DNA from 4 places in the Pseudomonas sp. TWI628 genome. Region 3 is predicted to be linked to each of the others. Evidence: predicted binding sites of a transcription regulator. Region 3 holds the regulator's gene; each other region holds the start of a gene.
What was found. The regulator FliA, encoded in region 3, starts transcription of late flagellar genes. The targets are predictions, from matches to a motif close to CTAAAGTTTNNNNNNNNNNNGCCGNTAA.
Positions count from the first base shown of each region.

Region 1: ABE528_RS16820 (methyl-accepting chemotaxis protein) is a predicted target of FliA. The motif match lies at 3,023-3,050, and genes of this name have one in related genera.
Region 2: ABE528_RS16085 (methyl-accepting chemotaxis protein) is a predicted target of FliA. The motif match lies at 1,911-1,938, and genes of this name have one in related genera.
Region 4: ABE528_RS25940 (methyl-accepting chemotaxis protein) is a predicted target of FliA. The motif match lies at 4,067-4,094, and genes of this name have one in related genera.

Region 1 covers NZ_JBDJMM010000020.1:24,103-29,759, forward strand. Annotated here, with positions in the region: gene ggt (gamma-glutamyltransferase) at 1-960, shown strand, start outside; gene ABE528_RS16820 (methyl-accepting chemotaxis protein) at 1,018-2,937, opposite strand; gene ABE528_RS16825 (neutral zinc metallopeptidase) at 3,134-4,027, opposite strand; gene pcaH (protocatechuate 3,4-dioxygenase subunit beta) at 4,216-4,935, shown strand; gene pcaG (protocatechuate 3,4-dioxygenase subunit alpha) at 4,946-5,551, shown strand.
Region 2 covers NZ_JBDJMM010000019.1:6,061-11,717, forward strand. Annotated here, with positions in the region: gene ABE528_RS16075 (inorganic phosphate transporter) at 1-360, shown strand, start outside; gene ABE528_RS16080 (helicase HerA-like domain-containing protein) at 419-1,894, opposite strand; gene ABE528_RS16085 (methyl-accepting chemotaxis protein) at 2,061-3,935, shown strand; gene ABE528_RS16090 (glycosyltransferase family 1 protein) at 4,132-5,253, shown strand; gene ABE528_RS16095 (DUF2334 domain-containing protein) at 5,246-5,657, shown strand, end outside.
Region 3 covers NZ_JBDJMM010000004.1:88,216-93,872, forward strand. Annotated here, with positions in the region: gene flhF (flagellar biosynthesis protein FlhF) at 1-1,116, shown strand, start outside; gene fleN (flagellar synthesis regulator FleN) at 1,210-2,043, shown strand; gene fliA (RNA polymerase sigma factor FliA) at 2,040-2,780, shown strand; gene ABE528_RS04370 (chemotaxis response regulator CheY) at 2,885-3,259, shown strand; gene ABE528_RS04375 (protein phosphatase CheZ) at 3,279-4,067, shown strand; gene ABE528_RS04380 (chemotaxis protein CheA) at 4,080-5,657, shown strand, end outside.
Region 4 covers NZ_JBDJMM010000045.1:11,168-16,824, reverse strand. Annotated here, with positions in the region: gene gbcA (glycine-betaine demethylase subunit GbcA) at 1-942, opposite strand, end outside; gene gbcB (glycine-betaine demethylase subunit GbcB) at 1,240-2,340, shown strand; gene ABE528_RS25940 (methyl-accepting chemotaxis protein) at 2,379-4,004, opposite strand; gene ABE528_RS25935 (hypothetical protein) at 4,281-4,511, shown strand; gene ABE528_RS25930 (cell division protein ZapA) at 4,508-4,810, shown strand; gene ABE528_RS25925 (methyl-accepting chemotaxis protein) at 4,919-5,657, shown strand, end outside.

The sequences.
Region 1 (5,657 bases), on a different contig from region 3:
ACCAAGGAAGATCTGAAGGATTACAAGGCCGTGTGGCGTGAGCCGATGGCCCTGAGCTGGCGCGGCAATGTGGTCTACACCGCGCCGCCACCAAGCTCCGGCGGCGTCGCCTTGGCCCAGCTGCTGGGCATCAAGGAAGACCGGGCGGCGGACTTCAAGGGGGTGGCGCACAACTCGGCGCAGTACATCCATCTGCTGTCGGAGATCGAGAAACGCGTGTTCGCCGACCGCGCCGACTACCTGGGCGACCCGGCGTTCACCCAGGTGCCGGTCGACCAGTTGGTGGCCAAGGACTACCTGGCCAAGCGCGCCGCCCAGGTCAACCCGAAGGCCATCTCCGAAACCGACAAGGTCAAGCCAGGCCTGGAGCCGCACCAGACCACGCACTTCTCGATCGTCGACAAGCAGGGCAACGCGGTCAGCAACACCTACACCCTGAACCTCGATTATGGCAGCGGCGTGGTTGTCAAGGGTGCGGGCTTCCTGCTCAACGACGAGATGGACGACTTCAGCGCCAAGCCTGGCGCCGCAAATGCCTTTGGCGTGGTCGGCGGTGACGCCAACGCCATCGAACCGGGCAAGCGCATGCTGTCGTCGATGAGCCCGAGCCTGATGACTCGCGATGGCAAGGTCGAGCTGGTGATCGGGACGCCGGGTGGTTCGCGGATCTTTACCTCGATCTTCCAGGTGATGAACAACCTGTACGACTACGGCATGCCGCTGGAGAAGGCCGTGGCGGCGCAGCGTGTGCACCACCAGTTGCTGCCCAAGGACACCATCTACTTTGACAGCTATGCGCCGTTGACTGGCCCGGTGGCCGATGAGCTGAAGAAGATGGGCTATGTACTGGAGGATCAGGGCTGGGAGATGGGGGATATCCAGGCGATCCGGGTGAACGGGGCACAGCTTGAGACTGCGTCCGATCCGCGCGGGCGCGGGGTGGGGATGATCGTCAAGTAACGCTGCATAGGCAGTGCTGACGCATTCGCGGGTTTACCCGCGAATGCGATCTGAAGGTCAGACGCGGAACTGGCTGACCAGCATCTGCAAGTGACCTCCCAGGCGCGCCAGTTCTACGCTGGACGCCGCCGTCTCATCACTGGCCGCCGCGGTCTGCTCCGACACATCCCGTACATTCAGGATGCTGCGGCTGATTTCTTCAGCCACCGCACTCTGCTGCTCGGCCGCCGCCGCGATCTGCTGGTTCATCGACTGGATGCTCGACACCGTGCTGGTGATGTTCTCCAGCGAAGCACCAGCCTTGCGCGCCAGCTCCACACTGCTGTCGGTCAAGGTGCGGCTGCCCTGCATGGCATTGGCCACCTGCAGAGTGCCGTGCTGCAGGCTGGCCACCAGTTCTTCGATCTCTTCGGTGGACTTCTGCGTACGCTGGGCCAGGCCACGTACTTCGTCGGCGACCACGGCAAAACCACGGCCGGCTTCACCGGCACGGGCCGCTTCGATCGCGGCGTTGAGCGCCAGCAGGTTGGTCTGCTCGGCCACCGACTTGATCACGTCCATCACGCTGCCGATCTTCTGGCTTTCCTGCTGCAGCAGGTTCATGGCCTCGGTGGAGCGGTGCACTTCCTCGGCCAGGCGTTCGATCTGGCTGATCGCCTCGCCAACCACGCGGTCACCGGCACGGGCCTCGTCGTCGGCACCGGTGGCGGCATGGGAAGCCTGCTCGGCGTTGCGCGCCACTTCCTGAACGGTAGCGGCCATTTCATGCATGGCGGTGGCCACCTGGTCGGTTTCGACCTTCTGGCTGTTGGCACCGGCGCTGGTCTGTTCGGTCACCGCCGACAGCTCTTCGGCGGCGCTGGCGATCTGGGTGACGCCGTCACGGATGCCGCTGATCAGCTCGCGCAGGGTCGTGCCCATGCGTGCGATGCCTTGTTGCAGCACGCCGATTTCGTCGCGGCGGGTGACGCGCAGGTCGTGGGTCAGGTCGCCACCGGCGATGCGTTCCACCGCTTGCAGGGTATCGCGCAGCGGGCGGGTGATCTGGCGGGTGATGACCACGGCGGCGATGACACCAGCCAGCAGGGCCAGCAGCGTGGCGATGGCCTGCAGGCTGCGGGCCTGGGCGCTCTCGGCATCGCGGCGTTCCAGCTGGATGCTGTACAGCGCGTCGCTGCGCTTGACGATATCGGCACCCTGCACGGTCATTTCTGCGCGGGCGACGGTGATTTCGGCGACCGCATCGCGGAACTGGCGCACGGCATCGCGGTAGGCCTGCACCGATTGCTCGAACTGCTGCACGCGGGTGGCTTCAGCTGGCAGCTGGCGCTTGAGGTTGTCGATATCGGCCAGCGCACCTTCCAGCTGGCGCAGGGCGGCCTGCTCGTTGGCGCTGGTGTTGTCGGCGATGTAGCCGCGCACGTCGACGCGCACTTGCAGCAATTGCTGGCGTGCCTTGCTGATCAGCTGGTACTGGGCCAGGCGCACGCTGTCGACCTCGGGACGGGACATGACGTCCTGGCTGAGCGATTCCATGGCGTCATCGGCCTTGGCGGCCGACACGTTCATCGCATCACGGGCAGCCAGCGAGCTCTTGTAGCCGGCGCGCATCTTGTTCAGCGACACCTTGTACTCGCTGATGGTTTGCCCCAGCTCCTTGAGCAGCGCGACGTTGGCCGGGCTGGTGAAAGTGGTGACCAGGTATTGCTGCTGCTTGCTGAAGGCGTCGAGCTTGGCCTGGGTGTTGGCAGCGGCGGCGTCATCGCCATTGGCGATCATGTATTGCAGGCGCGCAATGCGCAGGTCGGTCAGGTCCTTGTTGAGCTGGCCGATGTCGCCCATCCAGTTGCTGCGGTCAATCAGGCTGCCCAGGCTGGTCCAGCCAGTCAGGGCCAGCAGGCCGGTTAGAAACAGCACCAGGCCGAAGCCCAGGCCAAGTTTGAGGTTGACGCTGATGTTGGCAAACCAGCTGTTCATGCACGCTCTCCAGAAAATTCATTCGCTCACTTGATCATCAATCGCAGGGCGTTGTTGTTCTGGGGCCCGCTGATTCGTGCAGGTGTTATCGGCACGGCACAGCGAAAGCTGAATCGCTTTTTCAGCTGATTTGCAATGTTGTGAAAACGTTTGCGTTTTGGAGATCGCTGAGGGCCGCAAAGCGGACCCCAGGATTTCAAAGGCTACGCGCGCCGAAGGTATCGCAGCTGTTCACATTCCCTTGGGCAAACCCGGCCTTGAACCAGCGCACCCGCTGCGCCGAGGTGCCATGGGTGAACGAATCGGGCACCACGCGCCCTTGACCCTGCTGCTGCAGGCGGTCATCACCAATGGCATTGGCCGCATTCAGCGCCTCTTCAACATCACCCGGCTCCAGCCAGTTCAGCCGCTTCTGCGCCTGATACGCCCACACGCCGGCCAGGCAGTCAGCCTGCAGTTCCTGGCGCACCAGCAGGCCATTGTCGCCTTCCATGCGCTGGCCGTTGCGCCGTGCGGCATCGACCTTGGCCGATACACCCAGCAAGGTCTGCACGTGGTGGCCGATCTCGTGGGCGATCACGTAGGCCTGGGCGAAGTCGCCGGCCGCAGCGAAGCGGGTTTCCATTTCGCGGAAGAACGACATGTCCAGGTAGACCCGCTGATCGGCCGGGCAATAGAACGGCCCGACTGCTGCGGAAGCAAAGCCGCAGGCCGAATTCACCTGGCCGCTGAACAGCACCAGCTTGGGGTCGCGGTACTGCTTGCCGGCCTGGGCAAACAGGGCCTTCCAGGTGTCTTCCGTGTCGCCGAGGATCGAGGCGACGAACTGCGCTTGTTCGTCGTTGGCCGGCGGTGCCTTGCCGCCAGCACCGCTCGGCGCTGCTTGCTGTTGCTGTTGATCCATCTGCCCGGCGAGCTGGCCAAGGATCTGCAAGGGGTCCTGGCCGGTCAGCCAGCCGATGCCGACGATCAGCAGCACTGCGCCGAGCCCCAACCCCTTGCCGCCGCCAAAGCGCATGCCACCGCCACCGCCACCTTCGCCGCGAGCATCGACCACGTTGTCGCTGCGCCGGCCTTTTCGCCATTCCATGAGGTGCTCTCCAGAGCGTGAAACATGGGGATAAAGATTAGATCACCCCAGGCAAAGCCACTAATACATAACCATTCGGTTATGTAATTGGCGGCTGATTTCAATATTCATCCCGCGCGACCTATCTGAAACTGCAAGTCCGCCTGCCGTGTACAGGCGTTTTCATAATTCCAAGAGAGGAATCCGGCATGCCCGCCCAGGACAACAGCCGCTTTGTGATCCGTGATCGCAACTGGCACCCCAAGGCCCTGACGCCCGACTACAAGACTTCCATTGCCCGCTCGCCGCGCCAGGCACTGGTCAGCATCCCGCAGTCGATCAGCGAAACCACCGGCCCGGACTTTTCCCACCTGGGCTTCGGTGCCCATGACCATGACCTGCTGCTGAACTTCAATAACGGTGGCCTGCCGATCGGCGAGCGCATCATCGTTGCCGGCCGCGTCGTCGACCAGTACGGCAAGCCTGTGCCGAATACCCTGGTGGAGATGTGGCAAGCCAACGCCGGTGGCCGCTATCGCCACAAGAACGACCGCTACCTGGCGCCGCTGGACCCGAACTTCGGTGGCGTCGGACGTTGCCTGACCGACCGCGACGGCTACTACAGCTTCCGCACCATCAAGCCGGGCCCGTACCCATGGCGCAACGGCCCGAACGACTGGCGCCCGGCGCACATCCACTTCGCCATCAGCGGCCCGTCGATCGCCACCAAGCTGATCACCCAGTTGTATTTCGAAGGTGACCCGCTGATCCCGATGTGCCCGATCGTCAAGTCGATCGCCAACCCTGAAGCCGTCCAGCAGTTGATCGCCAAGCTCGACATGAGCAACGCCAACCCGATGGACTGCCTGGCGTACCGCTTCGACATCGTGCTGCGCGGCCAGCGCAAGACCCACTTCGAAAACTGCTGAGGACCCCGCCATGCCAATCGAACTGCTGCCGGAAACCCCCTCGCAGACCGCCGGCCCCTACGTGCACATCGGCCTGGCCCTGGAAGCGGCCGGTAACCCGACCCGTGATCAGGAAATCTGGAACCGCCTGGCCAAACCAGACGCCCCGGGTGAGCACATCCTGTTGATCGGCCAGGTGTATGACGGCAATGGCCACCTGGTGCGTGATTCGTTCCTGGAACTGTGGCAGGCCGACGCCAATGGCCAGTACCAGGATGCCTACAACCTGGAAAACGCCTTCAACAGCTTTGGCCGCACCGCCACCACCTTCGATGCCGGTGAGTGGACTGTGCACACGGTCAAGCCAGGTGTGGTGAACAATGCTGCGGGCGTGCCAATGGCGCCGCACATCAACATCAGCCTGTTTGCCCGGGGGATCAACATCCATCTGCACACGCGCCTGTATTTCGATGATGAGGCCCAGGCCAATGCCAAGTGCCCGGTGCTCAACCTGATCGAGCAGCCGCAGCGCCGCGAGACCTTGATTGCCAAGCGTTGCGAGGTAGATGGGAAGACGGCGTATCGCTTCGATATCCGTATTCAGGGGGAAGGGGAGACGGTCTTCTTCGACTTCTGATTCAAGATTTTTGGGGCCGCTTTGCGGCCCATCGCCGGCAAGCGCGGCTCCCACATTGGCCGGTGTACGCCGATCAAGGTGGGAGCCGCGCTTGCCGGCGATGGGC
Region 2 (5,657 bases), on a different contig from region 3:
GCCCCGTTCTGGGTGATCGTGGCCGTCGCCCTGGCCCTGGGCCTGGGCACCATGGTCGGCTGGAAGCGCGTGGTGCTGACCGTCGGTGAGAAGATCGGCAAGCAGGGCATGACCTATGCCCAGGGCATGTCGGCGCAGATCACCGCAGCCTGCGCCATCGGCATGGCCAACGTGTTCGCCCTGCCGGTATCGACCACCCACGTGCTGTCGTCTGGTGTTGCCGGCACCATGGTCGCCAACAAGAGCGGCCTGCAAGGCGGCACCGTGAAGACCATCCTGCTGGCCTGGGTCCTGACCCTGCCGGCCTCGATGGGCCTGGCGGCCGGGCTGTTCTGGCTGGCCTCCAAGGCACTGGCCTGAGCGATTGCGCTGCACTGAAAAAGGCGCCTCATGGCGCCTTTTTCGTGGGTGCAGGAAGTTATTTCTTCTTGCTACCCAGCAACGACCCCATCAACCCACGCACCAACTGCCGCCCCAACTGGTTGGCTGCCTGGCGCACCGCCGACTTGATCGCCTGCCCCGCCGCGCTCTGCAAAAAGTCCCCTGCCTTGTCGGCGAAACTCTCTTCATCCGCTTTCGGCACTGGCACCGGCTCCACTGCCTCACCTTTACGCTGAGTCAGCATTTCATAGGCCGACTCCCGGTCAATCGCCTTGTCATAGCGCCCCAGCAAGGGTGAAGCCGCAATCAACGCACTGCGCTCTGCCCCACTCAACGGCCCGATCCGCGATTGCGGTGGTGCGATCAGCACCCGCTGGACCATCGCCGGCGTACCCTTGTCTTCCAGGGTGCCGACCAACGCCTCGCCAATCCCCAGCTCGGTCAGCACCGCCAGGCTGTCGAACGCCGGGTTCGGGCGGAAGCCATCAGCCACGGCCCTGAGCGACTTCTGCTCTTTGGCGGTAAAGGCGCGCAGACCGTGCTGGATACGCAAACCCAACTGGGCCAATACGCTATCGGGCAGATCGCCCGGCGACTGGGTGACGAAATACACCCCAACGCCCTTGGAACGGATCAGCCGCACCACCTGTTCCAGACGGTCCTGCAGCGCTTTCGGCGTGCCGTTGAACAACAGATGCGCCTCATCGAAGAACAGCGCCAGCACCGGTTTGTCGGCATCACCGCGCTCCGGCAACTGCTCGAACAGCTCGGCCAGCAACCACAGCAGGAAGGTCGCGTACACTTTCGGCGCCTCATGCACCAGCCGGCTGGCGTCGAGCAAGTGGATACGCCCACGGCCATCGGTATCCGGCCGCAACAGGTCCTCCAGTTGCAGCGCCGGTTCACCAAACAACGCCTCGGCACCTTGTTGCTCCAGGGTTGCCAGCCGGCGCAGCAAGGCCTGGGTCGAGCCGGTGGTCATCAGCGCGCTGTCTTCGCCGAGCAGTTGCGGGTTGTCCTTCAGGTGCGCCAACAGGGCCTTGAGGTCTTTCAGGTCGAGCAGCAACAAGCCTTCGCGATCCGCCACCTTGAACGCCGCATACAACGCGGCCTGCTGGCTGTCTGTCAATTCCAGCAGGTTGCCGAGCAACAACGGGCCCATTTCACTGAGCGTGGTCCGCAACGGATGACCGGACTGCCCCGCTACATCCCAGAGCGTTACCGGATAGGCTTTTGCCGTGTGCCCGAGCCAGGGCATGCCAGCGATCCGCTCGGCCACTTTGCCTTGTGGCGCACCTGCCGCCCCCAGGCCGCACAGGTCGCCTTTGACGTCTGCCGCGAACACTGCCACGCCAGCATCGCTGAACACCTCCGCCAGGTGCTGCAGGGTCACGGTCTTGCCGGTGCCGGTGGCACCGGCGACCAGGCCATGGCGATTGGCCAGGCGCATGGCTTGCTGCACTGGCTGCCCGCTCGGGTCAGCGCCTACAACTATGGTCGAAGTATCCGACATCTCTCTAATCCCCCGCTCAAGCTTTGGCTTAATTCGGCCGATACCTTTGGGTGATATTCGCCTTAATAGACAGGAGCAACCGAAAAAGGACTTTTCGGGATGTTGCACTGTTTGCAGCGACACCGTGCGAACGCCCGATAAAAACCTTAGCGGAACCGATTACGCCATGAACAAAAACCTGCGTTTCAGCCACAAGATTCTTTTGGCTGCGTCATTGATCGTGATACTCGCCTTCAGCCTGTTCACCCTTTACAACGATTACCTCCAGCGTAATGCGATCCGCGAGAATCTGGAGAATTATCTGGCTGAAATGGGCGAATCCACTTCGACCAACATCCGCAACCTGTTCGATGGCCGTATCAAGCTGGTGGAAAACCTGGCGCAGAACATTGCCCAGCAACCGGCCAACGCCGAAACACTGATGGGCCAGAATGCCCTGATATCGAGCTTCCTCACCGTTTACCTGGGCAAGGTCGATGGTGGTTTCAGCGTGCGTCCAGACACCAAGATGCCTGATGGCTACGACCCGCGCAGCCGCCCTTGGTACAAGGACGGCATGAACGCCCAGGGCACCATTCTCACCGAGCCGTACATCGACATGGCCACCAACAAGATGGTCATCGGCATCATCAGCAAGGTTTCCGCCAGCGTCGGTGTGGTCGGTGGCGACCTGGCCCTCGATGGCCTGGTGCAGATCATCAACTCGCTGAACTTCGGCGGCATGGGTTATGCCTTCCTGGTCAACGACCAGGGCAAGATCCTGGTTCACCCGGACAAGGACCTGGTGATGAAGTCGCTGTCGGACCTGTTCCCACAGGACACGCCGAAACTGTCCGGCGCGCTGACCGAAGTCCGCGCCAATGGCCAGGCCCGCCTGCTGACCTTCACCCCGATCAAGGGCCTGCCCTCGGCCAACTGGTACATCGGCCTGTCAGTGGACAAGGACAAGGCCTTTGCCATGCTCAGCACCTTCCGCACCTCGGCGGTGATCGCCACCTTGGTGGCGGTGGTGATCATCATCGGCCTGCTCGGCCTGCTGATCCGCGTGCTGATGCAGCCGCTGCACACCATGACCCGCGCCATGGAAGACATCGCCGAAGGTGAAGGCGACCTGACCAAGCGCCTGAGCATCCACAACCACGACGAGTTCGGCATCCTCGGCAAGGCCTTCAACCGCTTCGTCGAACGTATCCACGGCTCGATCCGCGAAGTGTCGTCGGCGACCGAGCAGGTCAACGAAGTGGCCCTGCGCGTGATCAGCGCCTCGAACTCGTCGATGGCCAACTCCGACGAGCAGTCCAACCGCACCAACAGTGTCGCCGCGGCCATCAACGAACTCGGCGCCGCCGCCCAGGAAATCGCCGGCAATGCCGCCCAGGCCTCGCAGCACGCAAGCTCTGCGCGCCTGCTGGCCGAGGAAGGCCAACAGGTGGTGGAGCGCAATATCGCCGCGATGAACCGACTGTCCGACCTGATCGTCACCTCGAGCGCACACATCGAGACGCTCAACAGCAAGACCGTGAACATCGGCCAGATCCTCGAAGTGATCACCAGCATTTCCCAGCAGACCAACCTGCTGGCGCTCAATGCCGCGATCGAAGCGGCCCGCGCCGGTGAGGCCGGGCGTGGTTTTGCCGTGGTCGCCGACGAGGTACGCAACCTGGCGCACCGCACCCAGGAGTCGGCGCAGCAGGTGCAGACCATGATCGAAGAGCTGCAGGTCGGCGCCCGCGAGTCGGTTGACACCATGGGCCAGAGCCAGCGCCACAGCCAGGACAGCATGCAGATCGCCAACCAGGCCGGCGAGCGCCTGGACAGCGTGACCGTGCGTATCGGCGAAATCGACGGCATGAACCAGTCGGTGGCCACCGCCACTGAAGAGCAGACCGCCGTGGTCGATTCGATCAACATGGACATCAACGAGATCAACATGCTCAACCAGGAAGGTGTCGAGAACCTGCAGGCCACCCTGCGCGCCTGCTCGGACCTGGAGCAGCAGGCCACCCGCCTGAAACACCTGGTTGGCAGCTTCCGTATCTGACCAACAGACCGCGTCGCCTGCCGCGCGGCCAAAGCCGCTCCTACAGGATTGAGGAAATCCCTGTGGGGGCGGCTTTAGCTGCGAAGAATCCACCACTGCCCTCCCGCCCAACCCGATCGAACAAACTATCCTTCAGGTAGGTCAACCTTTAGGCGCGTCATCACCAGATGACAGACCCGAAGACGATCCCGGAGGGATGCTGATCGTGCACATCGCCGACATCACCATGTTCTACGCCCCGGCCAGCGGCGGCGTGCGGACTTACCTCGACGCCAAACACCATCGCCTCGACGCGCAAGCGGGCGTACGCCACAGCCTTCTGATCCCCGGCCCCAGCGCCAGCCATGCCGATGGCATCTACCAGGTCCCCGCACCGCCCTTGCCGTTCGGCAAAGGCTACCGCTTCCCGGTGCGCCTGGCGCCCTGGTGCAACGTGCTACGCCGTCTCAAGCCCGACCTGATCGAAGTAGGCGACCCGTACCTTACCGCCTGGGCAGCGCTGGAAGCCCGGCGCCAGCTCGACGTGCCGGTGATCGGCTTCTACCACTCCGACCTGCCACTGCTGGTGAGCAACCGCATGGGCAACTGGTTCACACCCAATGTCGAAGCCTATGTCAGCAAGCTGTACGGCAATTTCGACCGGGTGCTGGCGCCGAGCCTGGTGATGGCCGACAAACTACGCCGCCTCGGCGTGCGCGACGTGCACGTGCAGCGCCTGGGTGTCGACCTGCAGACCTTCCACCCTGACCATCGTGACCCGCAACTGCGGGCCCAGTTGGGCATCGCCGATAACAGCCGCCTGCTCATCTATGCCGGGCGCGGTTCACGGGAGAAGAACCTGCCGGTGCTGCTGGAATGCATGCAACACCTCGGGCAGCCCTATCACCTGTTGCTGGTCGGTTCGAACATGCCGGCCAGCGTGCCCGAGAACGTCAGCGTCATCGGCCAGTTCCGCCCGCCGCAGGAAGTCGCCCGCCTGATGGCCAGCGCCGACCTGCTGGTACATGCCGGCGACCAGGAAACCTTCGGCCTGGTCATCCTCGAAGCCATGGCCAGTGCCACGCCGGTCGTCGCGGTTCGCGCCGGGGCCTTCGGCGAGATCGTCAACGAACAGTGTGGCCGCCTGTGCCAGGCCAACGATGGCCAGGCCATGGCCCTGGCCGTGCGCGAAGCGTTCGAAGCCGGCGTGCGTACGCTCGGCGCCCAGGCCCGCCGCCATGTGGAGCAGCACTATTCATGGGACAACGTGGTCACCGGCCTGCTGCAGCACTACCAGGCCGTGCTCGGCCACCAACCGCAGGTGCGCGCCCATGGCTGAGCCCGGTAATGCCGCAGGCAGCCTGATGCTGGTGCTGCACGATATTGCGCCCGAAACCTGGCCTGACTACCAGCCGTTCGTGCAGGCCGTGGACGAGATGGGCAATGTGCCAATGACCTGGCTGGTGGTGCCAGACTTCCACCACCGCAACCCGCTGACCCGCTCACCGACCTTCTGCCGCCTGCTCGAACGGCGCCTGGCCCGCGGTGACGAACTGGCCCTGCACGGCTTTTACCACGCCGACGACGGCCCAACGCCGCGCAGCCTCGGCGAATACTTCATGCGGCGTATCTACACCCATGAAGGCGAGTTCTATGCCCTTGACCAGGCACACGCCCTGCAGCGCCTGGAACAAGGCCTGGCGCTGTTCGCCAGGCAAGGCTGGCCAGTGGCCGGCTTCGTCG
Region 3 (5,657 bases):
CGCAAGACCCAGTCGCGCATCGCCACTGCCCAGGCCGAGCTGGACAACCGCGCCGAGGCCAGCGAAGGCAACCGCCAATTGTTCGCCGGCCAGTCGTTGACCGCGGCCGAGCCATTGGTCGAGCCGCACGTCGACTTGCCGCCTCCAGCGCCTGCGCCAGCGCAGCCGGCTGTTGACCCGCGCCTGTTCGATGCCATGCGTTCGGAACTGTCGGGCCTGCGCGAGCTGCTTGAAGTGCAGCTCGGCTCGCTGGCCTGGAACCAGCTGCAGGGCAGCAAGCCGGCGCAGGCCAACCTCTGGCGTCGCCTGCAACGTATCGGCCTGTCCGGCCCGATCGCCCGCGAGCTGCTCGACCTGACCAGTGAAATCCAGGAGCCGCGCCAGGCCTGGCGCATGCTGCTGGCGCACCTGGCGCGAATGATCGACGTGCCACAGATCGAACCGATCGAAGAGGGCGGCGTGATCGCCATGGTCGGCCCGGCCGGCATGGGCAAGACCACCACCCTGGCCAAGCTGGCAGCACGCTATGTGCTCAAGTACGGCCCGCAGAACCTGGCCCTGGTGAGCATGGACAGTTTCCGCATCGGTGCCCAGGAGCAGCTTAAGACCTTGGGGCGCATCCTCAATGTGCCGGTTACCTATGTCGACCCGGGCCAGTCGCTGGCAGCAGCGCTGGAGCCGCTGCTGCGCAAGCGCGTGGTGCTGATCGATACTGCCGGCCTGCAGGCCAGTGACCCGGCCCTGCGCATGCAACTGGAAACCCTGGCCGGGCGTGGCATTGCCGCGAAGAACTACCTGGTGCTGGCCACCACCAGCCAGAAGCAGGTGCTGACGGCTGCCTATCACAGCTACAAGCGCTGCGGCCTGGCCGGCTGCATCCTGACCAAACTTGATGAAACGGCGAGCCTCGGCGATGTGCTGAGCCTGGCCATCAGTCATGAACTGCCCGTGGCCTACCTCACCGACGGCCCGCGCATTCCTGACGACCTGCACCTGCCGCGCCCGCACCAGCTGGTGACTCGCGCAGTCAACGTGCAGTTGCAGGACGAGCCCAGCGAAGAGGCGATGGCCGACATGTTCGCTGATCTCTACCACAATCCGCGACGTGCGGGTTGAGGGGCAAGCGTATGCAAAGTACCTACATTCCGGAGCTGGCTGTCGTGCGCTGCGCGTGGTCTGGGTCCAAGCGAGACAAGGTAAACAACGAACATGGGTAGCATGCATCCCGTACAGGTGATCGCCGTAACCGGTGGCAAAGGTGGCGTCGGCAAGACTAACGTTTCAGTGAACCTGTCACTGGCCTTGGCCGAACTTGGCCGCCGGGTGATGCTGCTGGACGCCGACCTCGGCCTGGCCAACGTCGATGTTTTGCTCGGGCTGACGCCCAAGCGCACCCTGGCTGATGTCATCGAGGGCCGCTGCGAACTGCGTGACGTGCTGTTGCAGGGGCCTGGCGGTGTGCGCATCGTGCCGGCCGCCTCCGGCACCCAGAGCATGGTGCACCTGGCCCCGGCCCAGCATGCCGGGCTGATCCAGGCCTTCAGCGAAATCGGCGACAACCTCGACGTGTTGGTGATCGACACGGCTGCAGGTATCGGTGACTCGGTAGTCAGTTTTGTCCGCGCCGCCCAGGAAGTGCTGCTGGTGGTGTGTGACGAGCCGACCTCGATCACCGACGCCTACGCGTTGATCAAGCTGCTCAACCGCGACTACGGCATGAACCGCTTCCGCGTGCTGGCCAACATGGCGCAGAGCCCGCAGGAAGGGCGCAACCTGTTCGCCAAGTTGACCAAGGTCACCGACCGCTTCCTTGACGTCGCCCTGCAATACGTCGGCGCCGTGCCCTACGACGAGAGCGTGCGCAAGGCGGTGCAGAAGCAGCGCGCAGTGTACGAAGCCTTCCCTCGCTCCAAGTGTGCCCTGGCCTTCAAGGCCATCGCGCAGAAGGTCGACAGTTGGCCGCTGCCAGCCAACCCGCGCGGGCACCTGGAGTTCTTCGTCGAGCGCCTGGTGCAACCCACCAGCGCAGGACCCGTGCTATGAATGCGAGCGGTTTCAAGATGTACAGCAAGGCGTCGAAAGACGCCCAGTTCGAGCTGGTGGATCGCTACGCGCCGCTGGTCAAGCGCATTGCCTACCACCTGCTGGCACGCCTGCCGGCCAACATCCAGGTCGAAGACCTGATCCAGGCCGGCATGATCGGCCTGCTGGAAGTGGCCAACAAGTACGACGCCAGCAAGGGTGCCAGCTTCGAAACCTACGCCGGCATCCGCATCCGCGGGGCGATGCTCGACGAGGTCCGCAAGGGCGATTGGGCACCGCGTTCGGTGCACCGCAATACGCGCATGGTCAGTGATGCGATGCGTGCCGTGGAAGCAAGAACTGGCCGCGACGCTAAAGATCATGAAGTTGCTGCCGAACTCCAATTGAGTCTCGATGATTACTACGGGATCTTGAACGATACCTTGGGTAGCCGCCTGTTCAGTTTCGACGACCTGTTGCAGGACGGCGAACACGAAGGGCTGCACGAGGACGGCGCCAGTGGCCAGGTCGAGCCGTCGCGCGATCTGGAGGACGAGCGCTTCCAGGCTGCCCTGACCGATGCGATCGCCAACCTGCCGGAGCGTGAGCGCCTGGTGCTGGCGCTGTACTACGACGAAGAGCTGAACCTCAAGGAAATTGGTGAGGTGCTGGGGGTCAGCGAATCGCGTGTCAGCCAGTTGCACAGCCAGTGTGCCGCGCGCCTGCGCAGCCGCCTGGGGGAATGGCGGGCACGTTGAGCCCGGGGTCGTTGCAGTCGTTTTCCACGTTGTACCGAATTTGAATACGCGTGCTCGGGGCCGAGCGCGTTTGAGACTGCTTGGAGGTCTACTTGAACAAAGACATGAAAATCCTCATCGTTGACGACTTTTCGACGATGCGGCGGATCATCAAGAACCTGTTGCGTGACCTGGGCTTCACCAACACCGATGAAGCCGACGACGGCACTACCGCGCTGCCGATGCTCGAAAGCGGCCATTACGACTTCCTGGTGACCGACTGGAACATGCCGGGCATGTCCGGTATCGATTTGCTGCGCAAGGTGCGTGCCCACGATCGCCTGAAGACCATGCCGGTGCTGATGGTGACCGCCGAAGCCAAGCGCGACCAGATCATCGAAGCGGCCCAGGCCGGCGTCAATGGCTATGTGGTCAAGCCGTTCACCGCCCAGGTGCTCAAAGAAAAGATCGAGAAGATCTTCGAACGCGTCAACGGCTGAGTCACGTCAGGGGGGCGCCATGGAATCAACACAGACGTCTTTGGGGGAGTTCGAGTCGACCCTGAAGAAACATGCCGAGGAACTGGTCGAGAGCCTGGAACGGGGGCGTTTCGGTGAGGCGGTGCAGCTGATTCATCAGCTCAACCAGACCCGCGACCGTGGCCTGTACCAGGAAGTCGGCAAGCTCACGCGTGAACTGCACAGCGCGATCGTCAGCTTCCAGATCGACCCGCAGATGCCGCAGGCCGAGGAAGTCTCGCAGATTACCGATGCCACCGAGCGCCTGTCCTACGTGGTCAAGCTCACCGAGGGTGCCGCCAACCGCACCATGGACCTGGTGGAGGAGAGCACCCCGGTGCTCAACGACCTGGCAGCCGAGGCGCAAGGCCTGAGCGTCGACTGGCAGCGCTTCATGCGCCGCGAAGTCGCAGCGCCGGAGTTTCGCGAGCTGGTCAAGCGCGTCGACAGTTTCCTGACGCACAGCGCCGAGGGTAACCGCAAGGTCGCCGGCCACCTCAATGACATTCTGCTGGCTCAGGACTATCAGGACCTGACCGGCCAGGTGATCAAGCGCGTCACTGCGTTGGTCACCGAAGTAGAAAGCAATCTGCTCAAGCTCGTGCTGATGGCCAGTCAGGTCGACCGTTTTGCCGGTATCGAACATGACCACCAGCAGCTGCGCGCTGAAAAAGATCAAGAAAAACATCCGACTCGGGGTGAAGGTCCGCAGATTCATGCCGATAAGCGTGAAGACGTTGTGTCCGGTCAGGACGACGTCGACGATCTGCTGTCCAGCCTGGGTTTTTAAGGAGCACGTTTAATGAGCTTCGGCGCCGATGAAGAAATCCTTCAGGATTTCCTGGTAGAAGCCGGCGAAATTCTTGAGCAACTGTCCGAGCAACTGGTCGAGCTGGAAAGCCGGCCCGACGATGCCGACCTGCTCAATGCGATCTTTCGCGGTTTCCACACTGTAAAAGGGGGCGCCGGCTTCCTTCAGCTGAACGAGCTGGTGGAGTGCTGCCACATCGCCGAGAACGTGTTCGACATCCTGCGCAAAGGTGAGCGCCGGGTCGACGCGGAACTGATGGACGTGGTGCTTGAGGCACTGGATACGGTCAACAGCATGTTCGGCCAGGTGCGTGAGCGCACTGAAGTGACCGCGGCTACGCCGGAGCTGCTGGCAGCCCTGTCGCGCCTGGCCGAACCTGCCAGCGCCGATGCCCCGGCAGCCGTTGTCGAGGCCGCGCCGGAGCCTGTGGCCGCCGAGGCGGACATCACCGACACCGAGTTCGAACAGCTGCTCGACTCACTCGATGCAGTCAAGGCCGAAGCGGCCGCTGCCCAAGCGCAGATGCAGGGCGAGACCCTGGGCGGCGCGGGTGACGACATCACCGACGCCGAGTTCGAATCGCTGCTCGACCAGCTGCATGGCAAGGGCCAGTTCTCGCCCGAAGTGGCCGCCGTCGAAGCGCTGGCCGATGCCAGCGCGCCGGTGAGCGACGAGATCACCGACGAAGAATTCGAGTCGTTGCTGGACCAGTTGCACGGCAAGGGCACCTTCCAGGCCGATGCCTTGCCGGCGGCCAGCGCTGCAGTGCAAAGCGTTGTCGCACCCGCCAGCAGTGACGAGATCTCTGAGCACGAGTTTGAAGCATTGCTCGACCAGTTGCACGGCAAGGGCAAGTTCACTGGTGAAGCCGTTGCTGGCGAAGCACCTGCCGCCGTGGCAGCGCCGGTTGCGGCCGTGGCTGAGAGCAAACCGGTCGCCAGGCCCGCAGCAGCCCCGGCTGCCGCTGTGCCGGCCGCCGCCAAGCCCGCAGCGCCAGCCCGTACTCCGGCCCCGGCCGCGGAAAAGCATGCCAGCGAAGCGGAAACCACCGTGCGCGTCGACACTGCGCGCCTGGACGAGATCATGAACATGGTCGGCGAACTGGTGCTGGTGCGTAACCGCCTGGTGCGCCTGGGCCTGAACAGCGGCGACGAGGCCATGTCCAAGGCCGTGTCCAACCTCGACGTGGTCACCGCCGACTTGCAGACTGCGGTGATGAAAACCCGCATGCAGCCGATCAAGAAGGTCTTCGGCCGCTTCCCGCGCCTGGTCCGCGACCTGGCTCGGCAGTTGAAGAAAGAGATCAACCTGGAGTTGGTCGGTGAAGAGACCGACCTCGACAAGAACCTCGTCGAGGCCCTGGCCGACCCGTTGGTGCACCTGGTGCGCAATGCCGTCGACCACGGTGTCGAGATGCCGGACGAGCGTGAAGCTTCCGGCAAGGCCCGCACCGGCCGCGTGGTGCTGTCGGCCGAGCAGGAAGGTGACCACATCCTGCTGTCGATCTCCGACGACGGCAAGGGCATGGACCCGAGCATCCTGCGCGCCAAGGCCGTGGAAAAGGGCCTG
Region 4 (5,657 bases), on a different contig from region 3:
CGGCAGGTGCAGGATGCGCATCGAGCCCAGGTCCGGGTTCTTGATGCGGCCCATCAGCTTCTGGCAGGCCTGCTTGCCGTCCATGGTCATCGACACGGTGCCCTTGAGCAGCGGCATGCGCACGATGCGGTTACGCAGGCCATGGCTCTTGTGCAGGTACGGGATCTTCTCGGCTTCCCAGGCGGCGGCGGAGCTGGCCACGTGGTCCTTGAATTCCTGGCTGGCGCGTGGGTCGTTGGTGTCGTCCCATTCCAGCAGGGTTTGCAGCAGCTCTGGGTGCGAACCGGAGCAGTGGTAGCACTCGCGGTTGTTTTCCAGCACCAGCTTCCAGTTGGCCTTTTCCATCAAGGTGGTCTGCACCGCCACCTTGGTGTTCTCCATGTCGTACGGTTCCATGTAGTGGTCCAGGGTGGCCAGGAACTCGTCGATGGCCGGCGGGTTTTCCGCCAGGCTGATGAAGATGTAGCCGCCGGCAACCTTCACGTTGACGGGCTTGAGGCCGTACTCCTTCATGTCGAAGTCGTCGCCCATTTCGGTGCCGGCGAACAGCAGGCGGCCGTCCAGCTCGTAGGTCCACTGGTGGTAGTGGCAGACCAGCTTGGCCACCTTGCCCTTGTCGCTTACGCACAGACGCGAACCGCGGTGGCGGCAGACGTTATGGAAGGCATGCACCTTGCCCTCGGCACCACGCACCACCAGGATCGGGTTGTTGCCGATCTGCAGGGTGATGTAGTTGCCCTTGGCCGGGATCTCGCAGGTCATGCCGGCGATCAGCCATTCCTTCTGGAAGATCTCCTGCATGTCGATCTGGAACAGACGCTCGTCGGTGTAGAACGGCTGGGGCAGCGAGTAGGTGCGCTCGCGGGTCTGCAGCATCTCGGCGGTGGCCTTGCGTGCAGGTTCCAGTGGATCGCCCAGGCTCAGGGTTGCGGTGACGTCCATCGTGTATTCCTCGGGGCCGTGTGCGGCCGGCAAAAGGTGGCTAATCGTTGTTGTGGTGCCGCAAGGCTGCTCTTTTCAAAAAACAGCGTGTTGTTTTGCCGTGGAGTGTGCGTCCGAAGACGCCATGAACCGTATCCATGGGCGACATGGCCGATATGAATTACGACGCGCCAGCCCTTGTGGCGCGGGGCTGGTCGCGATAAGCACGCCGATGTCGCTGGCAGGAATGTGCGTCGCTTACGGGTTGCGCATTATCCAAGCCATAAAAAGGGCCATAGTCGGCCGCTGGAGATGAACATGTCCGATACCTTCCTCAATCCGGTCACCACCCAGACCTGGGCCAATGGCCGCCACATCGTGCGCTGCGTCAAGGTCATCCAGGAGACCTGGGACGTGCGCACCTTCTGCTTCATGGCCGACCAGCCAATCATGTTCTTCTTCAAGCCCGGGCAGTTCGTCACCCTGGAGCTGGAGATCGAAGGCAAGCCGGTGATGCGTTCGTACACCATCTCCAGCTCGCCCTCGGTGCCCTACAGCTTCTCGATCACGGTCAAGCGTGTACCGGGCGGGTTGGTGTCCAACTTCCTCCACGACACCATGCACGAAGGCGCCGAGCTGCCGGTGCACGGCCCGGTGGGGTTGTTCAACGCCATCGATTTCCCGGCGGGCAAGGTGCTGTACCTCTCCGGTGGCGTGGGCATTACCCCGGTGATGTCGATGGCGCGCTGGTTCTACGACACCAACGCCAACGTCGACATGGTGTTCGTGCACAGCGCCCGCTCGCCGAAGGACATCATCTACCACCGCGAGCTGGAACAGATGGCTTCGCGCATTCCCAACTTCAGCCTGCACATCATCTGCGAGAAGCATGGCTTGGGTGAGCCGTGGGCCGGTTACCGCGGTTACCTGAACCAACGGCTGATGGAACTGATTGCGCCGGACTACATGGAGCGCACGGTGTTCTGTTGCGGCCCGACGCCGTACATGAGCGCGGTCAAGCGCATGCTCGAAGCGGTCGGCTTCGATATGAAGAACTACCACGAGGAATCGTTCGGGGCGACGCCTGCCGAGGCCAAGGCCGATGCGGTGGAGCATGCCGAGCAGGCGGCCGATGCGCCGGAAGTGGATGCTTCGGACCTCAACCTGGTGGAGTTCATCGGCAGCGAGAAGAGCATCCGCGTTGCCCCGGGCGAGACCGTGCATGCGGCGGCGGCGAAAGTGGGCCTGATGATCCCGAAAGCCTGTGGCATGGGCATCTGCGGGACCTGCAAGGTGCTCAAGCTGGGCGGCGAGGTAGAGATGGAGCACAACGGCGGGATTACCGAGGAAGACGAAGCCGAGGGCTACATCCTGTCGTGCTGCAGTGTGCCGAAAGGGGATGTGCGGATCGATTACTGATCCGAGATTACCGGGGCCGCAAAGCGGCCCCAGTTTTTTCAGGTGCGGAAGCGGGCTACCAGGCCATTGAGGTCGACCGCCAGGCGCGACAGCTCGGCACTCGCCGCGCTGGTCTGATGCGCCCCGGTAGCACTCTGCACCGACAGGTCGTTGATGTTCACCAGGTTGCGGTCCACTTCCCGCGCTACCTGGGCCTGTTCCTCCGCCGCACTGGCAATCACCAGGTTACGCTCGTTGATCTGCGCCACAGCCCCGGCAATGGTGTCCAGCGCCATGCCCGCACCCTTGGCGATATTCAGTGTCGACTCGGCGCGTTCGGTGCTGGTGCGCATCGACTCCACCGCCTCTTCGGTACCGCCCTGAATGCTGCCGATCATGCGCTCGATCTCGCTGGTCGACTGCTGGGTACGGTGGGCCAGCGCCCGCACTTCATCCGCCACCACGGCAAAACCACGCCCGGCCTCACCGGCACGTGCCGCCTCGATCGCCGCGTTCAGTGCCAGCAGGTTGGTCTGGTCGGCCAGGCCGCGAATCACGTCAAGCACCTTGCCGATGTCGCGCGATTGCTCAGCCAGGTGAGTGATCAGCTTGGCAGTGGCCTGCACGTCACCGCTCATGCGCTCGATGGCACCCACGGTTTCCATGACCAGATCACGACCGTCGCCGGCCGAACGACTGGCTTCGCTAGAGGCTTCCGATGTACTGACCGCATTGCGCGCCACTTCTTCCACGGCGCTGGTCATCTCGGTGACAGCAGTCGCTGCCTGTTCGATTTCGTTGTTCTGCTGCTGCAGGCCGCGGGCGCTTTCGTCGGTGACGCAGTTCAGCTCCTCGGCCGCCGAGGCGAGCTGGGTGGCGGAGCCGGCAATCAGCTGCAGGGTATCGCGCAGCTTGTCCTGCATGCGGGCCATGGCGCGCTGCAGGCGGGCTGCTTCGTCGGTGCCTTCGGCGCGGATGACCTTGGTCAGGTCGCCGTCGGCCACCTGCTCGGCTGCCTGCAGCGCCTCTTCGATCGGCTTGACGATGCTGCGGGTCAGCAGGAAGGCGCAGAGGAAGGTCAGCGCAGTGGCGGCAATCAACAGGCCGATTACCAGGGCGAACGCGGTGTCGTACTGGTTGGCGGCGGTTTCATTGGTGACGCGGGTCTGCTCGGTATTGATCTGGACCAGGGTCTCCATGACCTTGTTGATCTGTTCGGAGTTGGCCAGCAGGTCACGATTGAGCAAGTCACGCAGTTCGTCCAGGCGGTCGGCCTGGCTCAGGCTGCGCATGCGTGATTCGAGCTGGCGGTACTGGTTGAGCAGCTGGGTGTACTGCTCGTAGGCGGCCCGCTCGTCGGCTGCCGTGATCATTGGCAGATAGACCTGGCGGGCACGCTCGATCTGGGCGTTGCGCTGGTCCAGCAGGTTGAGGGTGTCGCGCTGGGTTTCCGGTTCGCGGTTGAGCAGCAGCCGGTAAGACAGCGAGCGCAAGCGCAGGTTGAGCGCCGCCAGCTCATCGAGCGTCTTGATGCTGGGTACGCTGTTGACTTCGATGGTCACGCCGGCCTGTCGGATGTTGCCCATCTGCATGAGCGAGAAAATACCGAGGCCGAGCATGAGTACGCCAATCAGGGCGAACCCGAGCAACGCGCGCGGGGCGATGTTCATGTTGCGTAGTGACATGGAGAGAGTCCAGGCAGGAGGTGTGGTGGCGCGGTCCGTGCGACGGAATATGACCTACCTGTCTATCGGTCGTGACTGAGCAGTCTTGAGGATGACCAGATGAAAGTTTTCAGCTCGCTGCCCGGTTACCTGACCGGCGGTTGACCCAGGTCGGAACAAGGGGCCCGATACCCTGTCAATCTGCGGGGTAGAAACCTTAAGAGTCCGATATTTAATGGCGGGGGCTCACGCTTTTCTTTATCGTGTGCGCCCTTTGCAACAACCCGAGATAGACCCATGCTGGAAGCCTCCCTGAATCAACTCGAGCAACTGGTCAGCGACCTGATGCAGAAAAACGCTCAACTCACCGAGCAGAACACCACCCTCGGCCAGGCACTGGCCCAGGCCAAGGAAGAAAACGAAAACCTGCAGCTGTCGCTGATGGAGCAGGAAGAGAAGCACGGCGCCACCGCGGCGCGCATCCAGGCGCTGGTTGACCGCGCCAGTGCTGGCGTCGTCGGCGCATGAGACTGCAAGCGCAGCCGATCAATGTCGTGTCGATCCTCGGCAGCGACTATTCGATCAAGGCGCCCGAAGGCCAGGAAGAAACCTTGGCCCAGGCAGTGCGGATGCTCAACACCGCGCTGAACGAAACCAAGCGCCAGTACCCGACCCTGATCGGCGACAAGCTGTTGGTGCTGGCCGCGCTGAATCTGTGTTCCAAGCAGGTCGAACTGCAAAAGGAACACCAGCAGACCCTCGCGCGTACCCAGGCGCAGATCGACGCCACGGTGGACGCCATCGTCAAGACTATCGCTGAGTCCTGACGCATCTTCGGGGTCGCCGTGCGGCCCCATTGTTCCAGATCACTGGATTAACTGAATACGCAAGTGTATACACTTCCCGCAAAACAATAATTAGCGGGGAGCAGGGGCATGCGTATCTGGCGTAAGAGCATCCAGTGGCAATTGATTGCAAGCATGGGCGCTGCCTTGCTGGCGAGCATTCTGGTGGTGGTGATCATTTTCACGGTGGCACTCAACCGCCTGACCGAACGTTACCTGGTCGACACCGCATTGCCGGCCAGCATCCAAGCCATCCGCAACGACATCGAGCGCATGCTCGGCCAGCCGTTGGTGGCTGCCGCCGACATTGCCGGTAATACGCTGCTGCGCGATTGGCTTGCCGCTGGCGAAGACCCCGCTCAAGCCCCGCAATTCCTCGAATACCTGCAGGCCGCCAAGGAACGCAACCATGCGTTCACTACGCTGTTCGCCTCGACCGAAACGGGCAACTACTACAACGAGGTTGGCCTGGACCGCGTGCTCAGTCGCGGCAACCCCAATGACAAGTGGTTCTACGGCTACATCGACAGCGGCGCCGAACGCCTGGTGAATATCGATATCGATCATGCGACGGGCGAACTGGCGCTGTTTATCGATTACCGGGTGGAAAAGGCCGGCAAGCTGGTCGGCGTGGCCGGTATGGGCCTGCGCATGACCGAACTGTCGAAACTCATCCACGACTTCAGTTTCGGCGAGCACGGCAAGGTGTTCCTGGTGCGCAACGATGGGCTGATCCAGGTGCACCCGGACGCGGCCTTCAGCGGCAAGCGTCAGCTCGCCGAACAACTCGGCGCAGACGCTGCCAAGGCGGTGATGACCGATGGCGAAG